Regions from separate parts of the Lysobacter sp. M15 genome, predicted to be linked through region 2. Evidence: riboswitches for the same ligand, from Rfam matches in the RefSeq annotation. Region 2 holds a riboswitch; the other holds the start of a gene.
What was found. A riboswitch is a leader RNA that binds a small molecule or an ion and turns the genes downstream of it on or off. The one in region 2 is predicted to bind S-adenosylhomocysteine.
Positions count from the first base shown of each region.

Region 1 (5,358 bases), on a different contig from region 2:
CGTCGCGAATTCGCCGACACGCTGGCGCGCGGAGTCGAACGCGCTGGCCAGCGGGCAGTGTCGCTGCTGATCATGGATATCGACCACTTCAAGCGGATCAACGACAGCCTCGGCCATCACGCCGGCGACGCCTGCCTGGTCGCGGTGGCGAACAGGCTGCGCCAGCATTTCGCCAGCGATGGCGACCTGTGCGTGCGTCTGGGCGGCGAGGAGTTCGGTGTGGTGATGGAAGCCGACGGAGCCGCCGCGTGCGTGCGGGGCGAACGCTTCCGCCATGACCTGGAGCGCGTGCCGCTGCCGCTGCCGGAAGGGGGGCAAGCCGCGGTGACGGTCAGCATCGGATGCGGGGCGTTCGACCCAGGACGCCATGCCGATGGCGACGCGCTGTATCGCGATGTCGATGCGGCCCTGTACCGGGCCAAGGTCGGCGGCCGGAACCGCGTCGAGGCGGTCCCGGCGGCCGCAGAGCCGTTGCAGGCAACGGCCCCTGCCGAGGCGTGACTCAGTAGCGGTAGTGATCCGGCTTGTACGGGCCTTCCACCGCTACGCCCAGGTAATCGGCCTGCTCACTGGTGAGCCTGGTGAGCTTCACTCCGATCTTTTCCAAGTGCAGCCGCGCGACTTCCTCGTCCAGCGCCTTGGGCAGCCGGTACACGGTCTTCTCGTACTTGTCCTTGTTCGCCCACAGGTCGATCTGGGCCAGCGTTTGATTCGAGAAGCTGTTGGACATGACGAAGCTGGGATGGCCGGTGGCACAGCCCAGGTTGACCAGGCGGCCTTCGGCCAGCAGGAAGATCGAGTTACCTGCACTCCCATCTGGAGCCGCGAAGGTGTACTTGTCGACCTGCGGCTTGATGTTGAGCCGCGTGGCGCCCGACGCGTTCAGCGCATCGACCTGGATTTCGTTGTCGAAGTGGCCGATGTTGCAGACGATCGCCTGGTCCTTCATCGCCTGCATGTGCTGCAAGGTCAGGACATCCTTGTTGCCGGTGGTGGTGACGTAGATGTCGGCGGTGCCCAGGGTGTCCTCGACGGTCTTGACCTCGAAGCCCTCCATCGCCGCCTGCAGCGCGCAGATCGGATCGATCTCGGTGACGATCACGCGCGCACCGTAGGCCCTGAGCGAATGCGCCGAACCCTTGCCGACGTCGCCATAGCCGCACACGACCGCGACCTTGCCGGCCAGCATCACGTCCATCGCCCGCTTCAGGCCATCCGCCAGCGACTCGCGGCAGCCGTAGAGGTTGTCGAACTTCGACTTGGTGACCGAATCGTTGACGTTGATTGCCGGCACCAGCAGCTTGCCCTGCTCGGCGATCTGGTACAGGCGATGCACGCCGGTGGTGGTTTCTTCCGACACGCCCTTCCAGTCCTTGACCACATTGGTCCAGAAGCCGGGGCGTTCCTTGGCGACGCGCTTGAGCAGGGCCTTGATCACGCCTTCCTCGTGCGAGGCGGCCGGCTCATCCACCCACTTCGAGCCTTGTTCCAGCTCGTAGCCCTTGTGGATCAGCAAGGTCACGTCGCCGCCGTCGTCGACGACCAGCTCCGGGCCCTTGCCACCGGGGAAGGTCACCGCGTCGAGCGTGCAGTCCCAGTATTCCTCCAGTGACTCGCCCTTCCATGCGAACACGGGCGTGCCGGAGGCGGCGATCGCGGCGGCGGCGTGGTCCTGGGTCGAGAAGATGTTGCAAGAGGCCCAGCGCACGTCGGCGCCGATGTCCTTCAACGTCTCGATCAGCACCGCGGTCTGGATGGTCATGTGCAGCGAGCCGGTCACGCGCACGCCCTTGAGCGGCTTGGCGGCGGCGTGCTTGCGGCGGATCGACATCAGGCCGGGCATCTCGTGCTCGGCGATGTCGATTTCCTTGCGGCCCCAGTCGGCCAGGGAGATGTCGGCAACCTTGTAGTCGCCGTCCTGGGAGAAGGTCTTCAGCTGTGCGTTCATCAGTGTTGCTCCGTTGTTGGAAGTCCGCGCATCGGGGACTTGCATTAACGGGCGCCGTTGGTGCGTCGACCTCGCCGAGCCTGGTTCCGGAACGCGATGGCCCCGGAGTTGCAGCGCCCCTCGACGGGCGTAGGTCGGGCCTGGGCCCGACGCTGTTTCATTACGCACGCATGGCGGGCCTGGGCCCGCCCTACGCTTACTTCAACTTCGCCGCCTTGCGCAGCTCGTCTGCCTTGTCGGTCTTCTCCCACGAGAACGCGGTGGCGGTGTGCTTCTTGCCGGAGCCGTCGGTGTAGCTGACTTCCTGCGGCTTGCGCCCGAAGTGGCCATAGCTGGCGGTGCGCTGGTAGATCGGGTGGATCAGGTCGAGCATCTTGACGATGCCGTACGGGCGCAGGTCGAAGTGCTTGCGGATCAGCTTCTCGATCTGGTCGTCCGGGATATGGCCGGTGCCGAAGGTGGTGACCGAGATCGAGGTCGGCTCGGCGACGCCGATGGCGTAGGACACCTGCACCTCGCACTTGTCGGCCAGGCCGGCGGCGACGATGTTCTTGGCCACGTAGCGCGCGGCGTAGGCAGCCGAGCGGTCGACCTTCGACGGATCCTTGCCCGAGAATGCGCCGCCACCGTGGCGGGCCATGCCGCCGTAGGTGTCGACGATGATCTTGCGCCCGGTCAGGCCGCAGTCGCCCACCGGGCCGCCGATTACGAAGATGCCGGTCGGGTTGATGTGCACCTTGTTCTTGGGCAGCGACTCGTACCACTTCTTCGGCAGCACCGGCTTGAGGATGTGCTCGCGCACCGCCTCGATCAGGTCCTTCTGCTTGATGTCCGCATCGTGCTGGGTCGACAGCACCACCGCGTCCAGGCCGACGATGGTATTGCCGGTGTCGTTGTAGCGCAGCGTCACCTGGCTCTTGGCATCCGGGCGCAGCCACTTGAGCTTGCCGTTCTTGCGCACCTTGGCCTGCTGTTCGACCAGGCGGTGGCTGTAATAGATCGGCGCCGGCATGTACTCGGGCGCCTCGTTGCAGGCATAGCCGAACATCAGGCCCTGGTCGCCTGCACCCTGTTCCTCGGGCTTCTTGGCCTTCTTGCTGGTGCCGTCCACGCCGGCGGCGATGTCCGGCGACTGCTTGCCGAGCATATTGATGATGGCGCAGGTATGGCCGTCGAAACCGACGCGCGAATTGTCGTAGCCGATGTCGTTGATGACCTTGCGGGTCAGCTCTTCGATGTCGACCCAGGCATTGGTGGTGACCTCGCCGGCGACGATCGCAGCGCCCGTCTTCACCATCGTCTCGCAGGCCACGCGCGCGCGCTTGTCCTGGGCCAGGATCGCGTCGAGCACGGCATCGGAGATCTGGTCGGCGATCTTGTCCGGATGGCCTTCCGACACCGATTCGGAGGTGAACAGGTAGCTGGACATCGGCTATATCCTTCAATCTGGATGAAAAGATGGCCGCGAATGATACAGGCCGAGGCAGGGCTCGCATAGTGCCGGCCCGCCCGTTTCCGGGCGGTTAAACCCTCGCGCGACCGGGCTGTGGGAGCGACCTCGGTCGCGAATGCGCTGTCTGGTAGGGAGCGCCCCGAATCAAGTCCTGGGCAGGTTCCTGGTTTCGAATGCCCCGGGCCGACTTCCGGTGAACTGCATTCGCGCCTGAAGCCGCTCCCACAAGCGCCGGGCCTGTCACGTAACTGCCCGAATTTCGCAACGGACCTGTCGCCGGGCCGGCGCAGGCTGCCGGCCAACCGGGGCCGACCCACAAGGCCTCTTAACGCTATTGGAGTACGCCGGACAGGCCCTAGCCATGCCGTTGCTCGAAGACCGTCTGCAACAGCGCTTCCCGCACTGGTTTCGCGGCCATCGCGGCAGGATGGCCGGGCCGTTGCTGCGCGGGGTCGCGCGCTGGTCGAGGTTCGACGCGATCGAAGCCTTCCTGCAGCGGACGGGGCATCTGCGCGACGCCGCCTTCCTCGATGCCGCCCTCGATTTTCTGCAGCTGCGCTATGAGGTGGACCCGACGGCCCTGGCGGCCATTCCGACCCGCGGACGCCTGCTGATCGTCGCCAACCATCCGTCCGGCGCGCTCGACGCCCTGGCCCTGCTGCATGCGGTCGGCCGCGTGCGGCGGGATGTGCGCATCGTCGCCAACGACGTCCTGTCGATGCTGGCGCCGATGGCCGGCCTGATGCTGCCGGTGCGGGTGTTCGGCGGGCGCGCCGATCCGGACAGCCTGCGCGCGGTCGAGCAGGCGCTGCACGACGGGCAATGCGTGATCGTGTTCCCTGCGGGCGAAGTCTCGCGGCTGGGGCCGGGCGGCGTGCGCGACCGTCGCTGGCGCAAGGGCTTCGCCCATTTCGCGCGCAGGACCGGCGCGCCGGTCCTGCCGGTGCGGATCGCAGCGCGCAATTCGGCCCTGTTCTACGGCACGTCGGCGATCTTCAAGCCTGCGGGCACCGCGCTGCTGGCACGGGAAATGTTCGCGCGCCGCAACCGGCCCCTGCGTCTGCATATCGGCAAGCCGATGAGGCTCGAGGATGGAGCCGACATCGCGACAGCGGTCCGCAGCGTCCGTCAGGCGCTGTATCGGCTGGGCCTAGGACAGCGGCAGACGACCTGGCCCGAACCGATCGCAGATGCGATCCAGGACCGGATCCTGCGGCGGGCCATCGCGGCGACCGAACTGCTGGGCGGGACCAGCGACGGCAAGCAGATCCGGCTGCTGGACCCCGAAGCCTGCGCGCCGGAGCTGGGCGAAGCCCTGCTGCAGGAATTGGGGCGACTGCGCGAATACGCGTTCCGCAAGGTCGGCGAGGGCACCGGACGCAGCCGCGACCTCGACGTCTACGACCGGCACTACCAGCACGTGCTGGTCTGGGACGCAGACGCAGGTTGCATCGCCGGCGCCTATCGCCTCGCGCGCGGTGCGCGGGTGCTGGCGCGTAGCGGCCTGGCGGGGCTGTACACCGCCTCTCTGTTCCGCTACGCCGATGACGCGATTCCACGCATCGCGCAGGGCATGGAACTGGGCCGCAGTTTCGTCGCTCCCGATTACTGGGGCAGCCGCAGCCTGGACTACCTGTGGCAGGGCATTGGCGCCTATCTTCGCCGCTACCCGGGCGTGCGCTACCTGTTCGGCGCGGTCTCGATCAGCGCGGCATTGCCGGCGCAGGCGCGCGAGCAGATCGTCGCCTACTACCAGCGCTACTACGGCTGCGAGGCGGTTTACGCCAGCGCGCTGCGTCCGTTCGCCTATTTCGCCGCCCTGACGCGCTTCGGCGACATGGATGCCGGGACTGCTTTCGACGTGCTGAAAGCGAACCTGGCCGCGCTCGGTACGGCGGTGCCGATGCTCTACAAGCAATACACCGAGCTGTGCGAGCCCGGAGGCGCGCGCTTCCTC
Region 1 covers NZ_JAKPBV010000001.1:5,002-10,359, forward strand. Annotated here, with positions in the region: gene MC380_RS00025 (GGDEF domain-containing protein) at 1-501, shown strand, start outside; gene ahcY (adenosylhomocysteinase) at 503-1,948, opposite strand; S-adenosyl-L-homocysteine riboswitch at 1,991-2,076, opposite strand; gene metK (methionine adenosyltransferase) at 2,145-3,377, opposite strand; gene MC380_RS00040 (GNAT family N-acyltransferase) at 3,763-5,358, shown strand, end outside.
Region 1: it holds a riboswitch for S-adenosylhomocysteine, as region 2 does, so the genes downstream of both, ahcY (adenosylhomocysteinase) here and MC380_RS14655 (MOSC domain-containing protein) in region 2, are expected to answer to the same signal.

Region 2 (5,358 bases):
TTCGAGCCGCTGGGCCCTGGCCGGTACTGGATTCTCGGGGCGTGGCTTCCATTCTTCGTACTGAACATCGTGGGGGAAGAGTTTGTCTGGCGGGGCGTCGTACTGCCGCGGCAAGAGGCTGCCTTCGGTGGAAAGGCCTGGCTGATCAACGGGGTCCTATGGTTGCTGTTCCACGCCGCCTTTCCCTGGCAGGTCCTGTTGACCCTGGTGCCGATCACGGTGTTGCTGCCCTACGTCGTCCAGCGGCGGCGCAACACATGGGTGGGGATCGTGATCCACGCCGGGTTCGGAGCGATGGGCTTCCTGGCCCTGGCATTCGGGCTTGCGTGAGTGACGTAGATTGAGACCGGCCCGCCGATCGGCTATCGCGATGACCCGCAACGTGCTTTTCATCTGCAGCCAGAACCGCCTGCGCAGCCCGACGGCGGAACAGGTGTTTGCCGATTGGCCGGGGATCGAAACCGCATCGGCCGGTCTCAACCATGACGCCGAGAACCCGCTGACGCCTGAGCTGTTGCAGTGGGCGGACATCGTCTTCGTGATGGAACGCATGCATCGCAACAAGCTCTCGGCCCGGTTCAAGCCGTACCTCGGCGACACGCACGTGGTCTGCCTGGAGATTCCGGACGATTACGCCTACATGGATCCGGACCTGATCGAGCTGCTCAAGGCCAGGGTGCCGCGTCACCTGGCGTGACGCGTTTGCGCGGGTTCGGGTGCGCCGGCGCCGGGACCTGGATGCGCTACGGGAACTCAACTCCCTTGTAGGAGCGCCGCTCCGGCGCGACCGGGATATGTCCGGAGCACCGGTCGCGCCGGAGCGACGCTCGTGCACGGGCCGGTCGGGTTCCGGTTGTCACTTTTCGCGCCCCTCATTCGTCATGACAGGAAGGGCGCCTGGCCCGGTGGACTGGAGAGACCGTTGCACTACCTGCTCATCATTGCCCACGACGACACGTTCGCACCCACCGAGCGCCTGGTCACGGAGATCCGGGACTGGGTGACGGCCATGGAGGCCCGGGGCGTGCGCGTGCACGGCAATCCGCTGCGGCCGGCGTCCGAGGCCGTCACCGTGCGGGTGCGCGAGGGCGAAGCACGCCGGAAGCATGGACCGTTCTCCCGCTCGCGCGAGCAGATGTGCGCATACGAGCTGATCCAGTGCGCCGGCCTGGGGGTCGCCGCAGAGGTTGCCGCCAGCCATCCGATGGCCGCGGCCGCCACCATCGAGGTCCGGCCGGTGTGGGGCCAGCTGGCAGGCTGAGCCCGGTGCCGTGGCATGCGGGTACTTCGAACGCACACGGCCCAGTGTTCGCAACGGTTGCGGCGCCCGCTGGGGTTGCCTCGCGGATGGACGTATGGCTTGCCCCGGAACTGCGCCCATGTCTCGTGCAACGCGGCTTCCCGGGACTTCTGGCCGGTGCGCCGGACGCGGAATCGGGCTGTAATCCGCCGAGCCGAGGCGGACGTATCAGGTGGCTCGATGCAGCGCACCCGTCCACCCGGGAATCGCACCACCACTTGTGAGCAGACGCATCATGCGCAACGTTGTGATCTTGTTGTTCCTGAGCCTCATCGCCCTGACCACCAGTGCCGGCGCCAGCGAACCGGATCGCTTCGTCTGCCACAGCAACGGCAGCAGCCTGCAGCAGCTGCGCATCTACGAAATCAATCGCGCCAACCAGGATGCGTTCCACCAGCGTTTCCAGGATCACGCCCTGCGCATCATGCGCCGGCATGGCTTCAGCGTGATCGACATGTGGGAGAGCGATACCGGCGAGAAGCTGCAGTTCGTCTACGTGCTGTCCTGGCCGGACCGGGCCACGATGGACGCGCGCTGGAAAGCGTTCCTGGCCGACAAGGAGTGGATCGAAATCAAGCGGCGCACCGCCGCGGCAAGCGGCGAGCTGGTCCGCGAAGCCAATGGCCAGCCCCTGGTACGCGTGTCCTACAGCCCGGCTTGCAAAGGCAGACTGAGCATTCGCGGCGCGCGCCTGGCTCACTCGCGCGCTTTGCGTGCAGACGATTACGTGGCGGATTCGACCACCACCGCATCGCCGACCGAGACGCGGCCCGGCGCCACGGTGGACCCGTAGACGCCGAGGCATCCCTGGCGCTCGCGCGCCACGGTGCGCAGGATCTCGGGAGTGCGCACGGTCGTGGCCGGGTCGATGGTGATCACCACGCAGCGGCCATCGCGCTGGTCGATGCGCATGCGCAGGCCGCCGATCTGCAGCACGCGGCCCACCCAGTCGTCTTCCTGGAACGGCGCTTCGTCGGTGGCTTCCACCAGCAGGTTTGGCCGGAAACGCGAGACGTCGAGCCGGTCGCCGACCATCTCGCCCAGCGCGGACAGGGTCTGGGTCGTGACCAGGGACAGCGGGAAGGTGTCGAAGATGCCGCGGTCCTGCTTGATCGCACGGATGCCGGCGGGGTCGAGTTCGGCCGCCAGCGCCTGATCCGTCACCTCGAGCACGGCGCCCGACGGCGTTCGCACGACGGTCGGCGACTTGTCCGGCCGCTCCGGCTCGACGAACGAAGGACGATAGTGGTTGAGGTCGGCGCGCTGGCGCAGCGTGAACCAGGGAAATCCGCTGCGCGGCGCATCGCCGCGGACGAAAGCCCAGCGGCGATCCCCGGCCAGCCCGTGCCACGACACGTCGACCTCGGCCAGCGCTTCGGCGGCCATCGATTTCACCGGGTAACGCCACAGGCCCACGACGCGGCCGGCCGGACTTTGATTGCGGAAATCGTTCATACGGCATCCTCTTGTCAGAGGCGCCCTTGCCATCCGGACCTGCGTCGAGCGTGACGGACCTTCGGTCCGCTGCAGCGCCCCTCGAGGCAGGGTCGGCTGCGGGTGCAGCGCGACGGAGATAACGCGCATAGCTCAACAACATCGGCCGGGGCTGTCAATCCGGATGCGGCGCACAGTGCCTGCAACGCGACGGCATCAGGGCGCGCGCAGCCTCAAAGCCTGGTTCGACTCCGGGATGCGCGGCTTTCCACGCCGTCATCCCCGCGAAGGCGGGAGGCGGTTTTCAGCAGCCGCAGGCCGGTCATCCATGGACTTCAACCCATTGGGACCAACGTCCATGGGTTCCCGCCTTCGCGGGAACGACGAGCAAAAAGCAGGACACTTGCTCTTGAGAAAGGGTCTAGGCGAAATCGCCGTAGCGCGCCTGCAGCGCGGCGATGGCGGCCAGGCCCGCGGTTTCGGTGCGCAGCACGCGCGGGCCCAGGCGCAGGCCGGTGAAGCCGGCGCCGCGCAGCAGGGCGAGGTCGCCGGGCGACCAGCCGCCTTCGGGGCCGATGGCGATCACGACCGTGCATTCCGCACCCAGATCCAGCGACGCCGAGGTGGCATCGGCATCCGGATCCAGGGCCAGCCGGCGCGACTCCGGCGAGAGTTGCGCCAGAGCGCGCGACAGCGGCTGTGGCGCGTCGATCTGCGGAATGCGCGCGCGCCCGCTCTGCTCGCAGGCCGAGATCGCCACGCTGCGCCAGTGCGCCACCCGTTTGTCGGCGCGCTCGCCGTCCAGCTTCACCTCGCCGCGCTCGCTGAGCACCGGCGCGATCCCGGCCACGCCGAGCTCGGTGGCCTTCTGCACGATCCAGTCCATCTTCTCGCCGCGCGCCAGCGCCTGCAGCAGGACGATGCGCAGCGGGGATTCGTTGCCGATCGCGCGCGTGGCGACGATTTCCACGGTGGCGTCGCGCTTGCCCGCGGCCACGATCCGCGCGTCATGGTCGCAACCGTCGCCGTTGAACAGCACGCAGGCATCGCCCACGCCCAGGCGCAGCACGCGCAGCAGATGACCGGCCGCGGAGTCGGGCAGGGTGGCGGCGGCGCCGACGGACAGCGGCGCGTCCACGAAGACGCGGGTCAGACGCATGGTGCCCGCTCTGCGGATGCTGTGGGAGCGGCTGTCGTGGGAGCGGCTTTAGCCGCGATTGCTTTTGCTGCCAGGTCACCCGCATCAAGAGCATTCGCGGCCAAGGCCGCTCCCACGGAGGCGGCTGCAACGAAACGCGTTTGCACGAGAATCGGGTTCATGCCGTGGCCTCGTCGATCGCCGCGCGGGTGACTTCGGTGAGCAGCTGCAGCTGGGTCTCATCGATGCAGTAGGGCGGCATCCAGTACAGCACATCGCCGAGCGGCCGCAGCACCACGCCACGCGCCAGCGCGGCGCGGTACGCGCGCAGGCCGACGCGCAGCGACGGGGCGAACGGCGTGCGCCTGTCACCGTCCCGAGCCAGCTCGAAGGCCACGATCATGCCGGTCTGGCGCACGTCGGCCACGTGCGGGTGACTGGCCAACCGCGCGGCCAGCTCGCGCATGCGCGTCGCGGTGACGCGGTTGTGCGCCAGCACGTCGTCTTCCTCGAAGATCCGCAACGAGGCCAGCGCCGCCGCGCAGGCCAGCGGATTGCCGGTGTAGCTGTGCGAATGCAGGAAGGCGCGCTCGCGCGAATCGTCCAGGAAACCGTCGTAGATCGCCTGCGTGGCGAGCACCGCCGACAGCGGCAGGAAGCCGCCCGTGAGACCCTTCGACAGGCACAGCAGATCCGGCTGGATGCCTGCCTGCTCGCAGGCGAACATGGTGCCGGTGCGGCCGAAGCCAGTAGCGATCTCGTCGGCGATCAGCAGCACGCCGTGCACGTCGCACAGTTCGCGCACGCGCTTGAGGTATACCGGGTCGTACATGCGCATGCTGCCGGCGCACTGCACCAGCGGCTCGAGCACCAGCGCGCAGACTTCGCCCGGATGTTCGTCGAGCACATGCGCCAGCACGTCGGCGGCGTCCTGCGCATGGCCTGCAGCGCTCTGGCCTTCGCGCGCCAGGTAGGCATCGGGGGAAGGGACGAACATCGCCTGCATCAGCAGCGGTGCGTACACGCGCCGGTACAGGGGGATGTCGCCGACCGCCAGTGCGCCGATGGTTTCGCCGTGGTAGCCGTTCTCCAGCGCGATGAACCGGGTGCGCCGGTGTTCGCCCTGGTTGTGGAACCAGTGGAAGGCCATCTTCAGCGCAACTTCGATGCCGGCCGAGCCGTTGTCGGCGTAGAACACCTTGGCCAGCGGCGCGCGCCCGGCCTGCGTCGGCGCGATCCGGAGCAGGGCTTCGGCCAGTTCGATCGCCGGCTCGTGGCTGAAGCCGGCCAGCATCACCTGCTCCAGGCGCATCGCCTGCGCCGCGATGGCGGCCGCGATGCGCGGTTCGGCGTGGCCGAACAGGTTGGTCCACCAGCTCGACACCGCATCCAGATAGCGATTGCCATCGTGATCGAAGAGCCAGGCGCCTTCGCCGCGCGCGATCGGCACCAGCGGCAATATGTCGGGGTGTTCGCGCATCTGCGT
Region 2 covers NZ_JAKPBV010000014.1:102,844-108,201, reverse strand. Annotated here, with positions in the region: gene MC380_RS14675 (CPBP family intramembrane glutamic endopeptidase) at 1-330, shown strand, start outside; gene MC380_RS14670 (low molecular weight protein tyrosine phosphatase family protein) at 371-697, shown strand; gene MC380_RS14665 (YciI family protein) at 923-1,261, shown strand; gene MC380_RS14660 (NIPSNAP family protein) at 1,536-2,093, shown strand; gene MC380_RS14655 (MOSC domain-containing protein) at 2,024-2,755, opposite strand; S-adenosyl-L-homocysteine riboswitch at 2,767-2,844, opposite strand; gene MC380_RS14650 (16S rRNA (uracil(1498)-N(3))-methyltransferase) at 3,156-3,893, opposite strand; gene bioA (adenosylmethionine--8-amino-7-oxononanoate transaminase) at 4,051-5,358, opposite strand, start outside.